Linked DNA regions of Luteipulveratus mongoliensis. The protein of the gene in region 2 interacts with the protein of the main gene of each other region in a pairwise test. Links are inferred from orthologs where the notes say so. Each region holds a gene or a part of one and is shown on either strand. Other genes may lie near its edges.

What was found.
Region 1: the proteins of leuS (region 2) and ligA interact in binary tests that used the Escherichia coli proteins (3 or more experiments, as listed by UniProt). The link is inferred for Luteipulveratus mongoliensis from one-to-one orthologs.

What each region holds. Positions count from the first base shown.
Region 1 is NZ_CP011112.1:4,000,000-4,003,304, forward strand. Bases 189-3,178 are described here. They hold ligA (NAD-dependent DNA ligase LigA), read right to left. Parts: upstream 2,778-3,178; coding sequence 600-2,777; downstream 189-599. Other genes in these bases: VV02_RS18970 (mycothiol transferase), read right to left, coding at 189-603; VV02_RS18980 (right-handed parallel beta-helix repeat-containing protein), read right to left, coding at 2,855-3,178. Also shown: VV02_RS18965 (glutaredoxin domain-containing protein), read right to left, coding at 1-118; more of VV02_RS18970, read right to left, coding at 115-188; more of VV02_RS18980, read right to left, coding at 3,179-3,305. UniProt on the Escherichia coli protein: DNA ligase that catalyzes the formation of phosphodiester linkages between 5'-phosphoryl and 3'-hydroxyl groups in double-stranded DNA using NAD as a coenzyme and as the energy source for the reaction.
Region 2 is NZ_CP011112.1:3,723,854-3,727,588, forward strand. Bases 243-3,662 are described here. They hold leuS (leucine--tRNA ligase), read right to left. Parts: upstream 3,305-3,662; coding sequence 443-3,304; downstream 243-442. Other genes in these bases: VV02_RS17675 (DegV family protein), read right to left, coding at 243-414; rpsT (30S ribosomal protein S20), read right to left, coding at 3,554-3,662. In the rest of the region: more of VV02_RS17675, read right to left, coding at 1-242; more of rpsT, read right to left, coding at 3,663-3,735.

The DNA.
Region 1 (3,305 bases), 280 kb from region 2 along the record:
GGTCCTCCCAGATGTTGCGCCATTGCGCGCGCGAGCCGTCGGGCCCGAGCGCGGCCCGCAACGAGGTGCAGTAGCCACACCCAGGCCGCCAGTAGATCGTCACGTCGTGCGCGCTCATCTGTGCTCCTTGCGAACGAGGTCTGCGGTCACATCGAGATGGCCGCGATGCTGGGCGAGCTCTTCGTAGATGTGCATGAGCACGCCGCCTTGAGTACGGGTGAACTGCGGCATGTCTTCGCGGTCCCGGTCATCGAGCGGACCGGGCGGGGGCGCTGCGCCGTCGAACGCCTCCAGGTCTTGCTCAAAATGCTTGCGCTGCAACGACATTCGCGTGACCAGGTCGTCCACGGTGCCTGTCGCCACGAACTCCGCCGCTCGGTCCCGATCGATGGCCCTCGCGGCGATGACCTGACCGGCCCAGAACTCCATGACGCCCAGGCAGTGCGTGACGATGACGTACGCAGAGTTGGCGCCTTCGAGGTCAGGGCGCCGGTTGGCGAGGTCGTCGCCGAGCGACTCGAGCGTCGTACGCATGCCGCTCAACGCACGGTCAACGTGCACGAGGACGTCATCCAGCGCCACGGACGGTGATGTCTCGGTCATGTATCGTCCTCCGACGCCGTCTCGTCGTCGGCCGCTTCGTCGTCGGCTTCAGCGAACGCGGACGGACCCTCGTCGAGCAGGGTGCGGAAGCCGGACTCATCGAGGATGCGCAGACCGAGCTCCTCGGCCTTGGTGGCCTTGGTGCCGGCGTTGGCCCCGACGACCACGAAGTCGGTCTTCTTGCTGACCGACCCGGACGCCTTGCCGCCGCGCGTCACGATGGCTTCCTTGATCTCATCGCGTGAGAAGCCTTCGAGTGAACCGGTGGCGACGATCGTGAGGCCCTCCAGCGTGCGTACGACGGACTCGTCCCGCTCGTCGGCCATCCGCACACCGGCGGCTGCCCACCGCTCGACGATCTGCCCGTGCCAGTCGACGGCGAACCACGCCACGACGGCTTCGCCGATGACCAGCCCGACACCCTCGGTCGCCGCGATGCGCTCGGCGTCGGCCTCGCGCAACGCCTCCATCGACTGGAACTCCGAGGCCAGCGCCCGAGCGGCTGTCGGTCCCACGTGCCTGATGGACAGCGCCACGATCACGCGCCACAGCGGCTGCTGCTTGGCCTGCTCGAGGTTGGCGATGAGCCGAGCACCGTTGGCAGACAACGTCTTTCCATCGACAACTGCGTCCTCGGCGTCAGTCTTCTTGGCCGCTCGGGTGTAGAGCGGCACCTTGACGAGGTCTTCGGTCGAGAGGTCGAACAAGGTGGACTCATCGGCGAGCACACCGGAGTCCAGCAGCGCAGTCGCGCCCTCCCAGCCCAGCGCCTCGATGTCGAACGCTCCCCTGCCGGCCAGCCCGAAGAGCCGCTCGCGGAGCTGCGCGGGGCAGTGCCGCGCGTTGGGGCAGCGGATGTCCTTGTCACCGTCGCGCTCGTAGGCCAGCGGCGTGCCGCAGGCCGGGCAGTCGGTCGGCATCTCGAACGCGCGCTCGGAGCCGTCGCGCAGGTCGACGACCGGACCGACGATCTCGGGGATGACGTCGCCGGCCTTGCGCAGCACGATCGTGTCGCCGATCAGCACGCCCTTGCGGGTGACCTCGAACGCGTTGTGCAACGTCGCCCGTTCGACGGTCGAGCCGGCGACCTTGACCGGCTCCATCACGCCGAATGGGGTCACTCGGCCCGTGCGGCCCACATCGACGCGGATGTCGAGGAGCTTGGTGTTGACCTCCTCGGGCGGGTACTTGAACGCGATCGCCCAGCGCGGCGCCCGCGAGGTCGAGCCGAGCTGCCGTTGCACCGACACCTCGTCGACCTTGACCACGACCCCGTCCAGCTCGTGCTCGACCGAGTGGCGCGACTTGCCGTACTTGTCGACGTAACGCTGCACGGCCTTGATGTCCTTGACGACCTTGGAGTGCGTCGAGACGGGGAGCCCCCAGCCGCCCAGCAGGTCGTACGCCTGTGACTGGCGGGTGATGTCGAAGCCGGTCCGCGCGCCGATGCCGTGCACGAGCATCCGCAGGTTGCGGCTCGCGGTCACCCTCGGGTCCTTCTGTCGCAGCGAACCTGCAGCAGTGTTGCGGGGATTGGCGAACGGCGGCTTGCCCTGCTCGACCAGGGAGACGTTGAGTGCGGTGAAGTCCTCGACCGGGAAGAACACCTCGCCACGCACCTCGACCAGCGCCGGGATGTTGTCCCCCTTGAGCTGGTGCGGGATGCCCTCGATGGTGCGGACGTTGAGGGTCACGTCCTCGCCTGTGCGGCCGTCACCGCGGGTCGCGGCGCGAACCAGTCGGCCATCCTCGTAGAGCAGGTTGACCGCGAGCCCGTCGATCTTGAGCTCGCACAGGAAGTGCACCTCCGCTCCCCCGGAGTCGCGCTCGACGCGAGCCGCCCACGCAGCCAGCTCGTCTGCGCTGAAGGCGTTGTCGAGACTGAGCATCCGCTCGACGTGGTCAACGGGCGTGAACTCCGTGGAGTAGGTCGCGCCCACCTGCTGGGTCGGGCTGTCCGGCGTCCGCAGCGAGGGGTGCGCCTCCTCCATCTCGTTGAGGCGGCGGATGAGCCCGTCGTACTCGCCGTCGCTGACGGTCGGCGTGTCCTTGACGTGGTAGGCGAACTGATGGCCGCGGACCTGCTCGGCCACGTCCTCCCACTCGTGTCGTACGTCATCGGGCACCGGCCCGTCAGTCTCCGGGTCGGCTGGGGGCTGCTCCGTCGTACTCACCCGCTCATCCTGCCGCACCGCAGTGACATTGACCGGCGCTGCCGCGCTACCCGCGACGCCCGGCCAGACCTCCAGCCCTACCCGACGCCACGACCTTCGTAGGCGCCGATGTTCGGCGCCCGGTCCCGGGGCACGCGGTTGCCGTAGAAGTCGCGCCCGCCGTTGTCCGAGATGACGGTTCCTGCACCGGTCGCCGGTGAGCCGGCCCGCAGACGGTACCCGGCCGCGCCGGTGCCTGGCGCGACCAGCAGCGGGTCAGCGGTCGAGCCGCCCGGATTGGACTCCACACCGCTGACGTTGACGAACGTGTTGTGCGTCGGACTGACCGCGGTGCCGGGCTGCAGGCGCAGGTTCGCGGTCCCGTCGCCGGCCTTGACCACGATGTTGTTGTCGAACCGGACATGGTGCGGTGCGGTCGTGTTCTCGTTGATCACCGTCATCGAGCGGCCCGGGCCGACGTAGATCGTGTTGTTGTACACGTGCGCGCTCTCGATCCCACCCGAGCACATCTCGACACCACGGAACACG
Region 2 (3,735 bases):
GACGACCTGGGCGGACGTCCCACCCGCGGCCGCGACCTGGGCCGCCGACATGGCGGCAAAACCCATCGCCATGCCGAGCGACCGCGAATCCACCACTGTCACCGGAACGGGCGAGTCCGTGGCCGCGAGCTGCGCCGAGGACACCGTCGCCGACATCGAACCCGAGATGTGGATCGAGACGATCTCGTCCGCGCCGTCAGCAGCAGCCTTCTCATAGATGTCGAGGAACTCACCCGCGGACGGCTTGGAGGTCGACACCGGCCGGAAGGCCCTCAGCGCATCGGCGACCTCAGCCGTACCGATCTCGCGTCCTTCGGCGTACGAGCGGCCGGCAACGACCACGTGGAGGGGTACGACGGCGATCCGCAGGGCGTCCGTGATCTCCGACGGCAGGTACGCCGTCGAGTCGGTCACGACCGCCACACTCACGTCAGCACGCCCTTCAGCCGGCGACGATATTGACCAGCTTGGGCGCGCGCACGATGACCTTGCGAATCTGCTTGTCTCCCAAGAAGTCCAGCACCTTCTGACTCTCGCGAGCCAGCCGCTCCAGGTCCTGCTCCGTGATCGACGGAGAGACCTCAAGGCGGTCGCGCACCTTGCCCTGGACCTGCACGACACACGTGACGGTGTCGTCGACGAGCAGGGCCGGGTCGGCTGTCGGGAATGGCTCGAACGTCAGCGAGTCGGCGTGACCCAGCCGTGACCAGAGTTCTTCGGCGATGTGCGGAGCCAGCGGTGCGACCATCTGCACCAGCGGCTCCATGACCGCGCGCGAAGGCACCTCCGCCTTGGTGACCGCGTTGTTGAGCTCGATCAGCTTGGCGACGGTCGTGTTGAACTGGAGGCCTTCGTAGTCGGCCCGGACACCGTCAATGGTCTTGTGCAGCAAGCGATTCAGCGCGTCGTCGGGCGCGTCATCGACCACCCGGACCTCGCCGGTCTCCTCATCGACCACGTTGCGCCACAGCCGCTGCAGGAAGCGCTGAGATCCGACGATCGCGCGCGTCTCCCATGGCCGCGACTGGTCCAGCGGACCCATCGACATCTCGTAGACCCGGAATGTGTCCGCGCCGTACTCGTCGGCCATCTCATCGGGCGTCACGACGTTCTTGAGCGACTTACCCATCTTGCCGTACTCACGGGCGACGGGCTTGCCCTGCCAGGTGTACGTCGTCCCGTCCGGGCCGGCGACTTCCTCCACCTCAGCGGCCGGCACCGGCTGCCCACGGTGGTCGCGGAAGGCGTACGCCTGCACGTAGCCGTGAATGAACAGCCGGCGGAACGGCTCCTCCGAGGACACGTGACCCAGGTCGTAGAGCACCTTGTGCCAGAAACGGGCGTAGAGCAGGTGCAGCACCGCGTGCTCGGGTCCGCCGACGTAGAGGTCGACGCCCCCCGGATCGTCGGCGACGCCAGCGCCGCTGCCCTGCTGCTTGCCCATCCAGTAGTGCTCGACCTCGGGGTCCACGAACCGCTCGGTGTTGGCCGGGTCGGTGTATCGCAGTTCGTACCAACAGGATCCGGCCCAGTTGGGCATCGTGTCGGTCTCGCGGCGGTAGGTCTGCGGGCCGTCCCCCAGGTCCATCTCGACCTCGACCCACTCCTCCGCACGCGACAGCGGTGACTCGGGTCGCGCGTTCGCGTCATCGGGCTCGTACGTCTTCGGGGAGTAGTCGGCGACCTCAGGCAGCTCCACCGGCAGCATCGAGTCCGGCAGCGCGTGCGCCACGCCGGCCTCGTCGTAGACGATCGGGAACGGCTCGCCCCAGTAGCGCTGCCGGCTGAACAGCCAGTCGCGCAGCTTGTAGGTGACCGTGCCCCGACCGACACCATCGGCCTCCAGGAGCGCGATGACTGCGTCCTTCGCGTCCTCGATCTCCTTGCCGTCCAACGAGATTCGCTCATTGGAGGAGTTGATGATCGGGCCGGCGCCGGTGAACGCGGCGTCCTCGTCGTGGCCCTCGGTCGGCTGCACCGTACGGAGGTAAGGCAGGTCGTACTTGTTGGCGTAGTCCCAGTCTCGCGGGTCCTCGCCCGGCACGGCCATGATCGCGCCGGTGCCATAGCCCATCATCACGTAGTCGGCGATGAAGACCGGAACGCGTTCTCCTGTCACAGGATTCGTCGCAAACACACCGGTGAAGACGCCCGTCTTGGCCTTGTCATCCGTCTGGCGCTCGAGGTCACTCTTGCGCATGGCCGCACGCTGGTACGCCGTCACGGCCGTTTTGGGGTCGGGCGCGCCATCCGTCCACGCGTCCTTGGTGCCCTCGGGCCAGGCATCCGGCATCACGGCCGCAACCAGGGGGTGCTCGGGCGCCAGCACCATGAACGTCGCACCGAAGATCGTGTCGGGTCGGGTCGTGAAGACCTCGATGCCCGCGTCGGAACCTTCGACGGCGAACGTGATCGAGGCGCCGTGCGAGCGGCCGATCCAGTTGCGCTGCATGAGCTTGATGGACTCGGTCCAGTCGACCCGGTCCAGGTCATCGGTCAGCCGGTCGGCATAGGCGGTGATGCGCATCATCCACTGGGACAGGTTGCGCTGGAAGACCGGCATGTCTCCGCGCTCGGTCAGCCCCTCGTTGGTGACCTCCTCGTTGGCCACGACCGTGCCCAGACCAGGAGCCCAGTTGACCGGGACCTCCTTCTTGTACGCCAGGCGCCGGCTGTCGACGGCCTCCCGCCGCTCGGCGTCGCTCAGGTCTGCCCACGGACGCCCGTCGGGAGTCGCGACCGAGCCCTTCTCGTACGCCATCAGCAGCTCGGCGATGGGCCGCGCCTTGCCCGCGGACTCGTCGTACCAGGCATTGAAGATCTGCAGGAAGATCCACTGCGTCCAGCGGTAGAACCCGGGGTCGATGGTGGCGACCTTGCGGCGCTTGTCGTGCGACAGACCCAGCTGACGCAGCTGCCGCGTGAAGGTGACGATGTTGTCCTCGGTCGTCTTGCGCGGGTGCTGTCCGGTCTGGACCGCGTGCTGCTCCGCCGGCAGGCCGAAGGCGTCGAAGCCCTGCGTGTAGAGGACGTTCTTGCCGGTCGTGCGCTGGTAGCGCGCGCAGACGTCCGTGGCGACGAACGGCAGCGGGTGGCCGACGTGCAGACCCGCGCCGCTGGGGTAAGGGAACATGTCCTGGACCATGAACTTCTGGCGCCCTGCGACCGCATCCGGGTCCGCCCACGGACCGGCCGGATTGGGCGCCTCGAAGGTGGCGTCCTGCTCCCACCGGTCCTGCCAGCGTCGCTCGATCTCGCCGGCCAGCGCGGCGGTGTAGCGGTGCTGGTGCTCTTGCTCAGCCATGTGTGTCCCTCGTGCTTGAAGTAGCAGTGCCGCCCCGGACTCGTGACATGAAAGAACCCCTCACATGGAGGGGTTGGCCGCGTTGATGTCCGACTAGATCAACGCGGCTGAATAAGGAGCAGCAGCTGCTTCATCTTTCAAGCCTAGCGCAGCCCGATATGACCGCTGCAGGGCGACGCCGCGCCGCACCTTCCGGAGGGCAACGAAAAGGCCGCCGCCCGAGGGCAGCGGCCGTGATCGTGCTCTCGGTCAGGAGAGGCTGCTGAGCTTCTTGGCCATAGCCGACTTCTTGTTGGCGGCCTGGTTCTTGTGAATGACGCCCTTGGTGACGGCCTTGTCCAGCTTCTGGGAAGCCGTCTGCAGCGCGGTCTCGGCCGTCGCCTTGTCACCGGCGTCCGCAGCCTCGCGGAACTTGCGGATCCAGGTGCGCA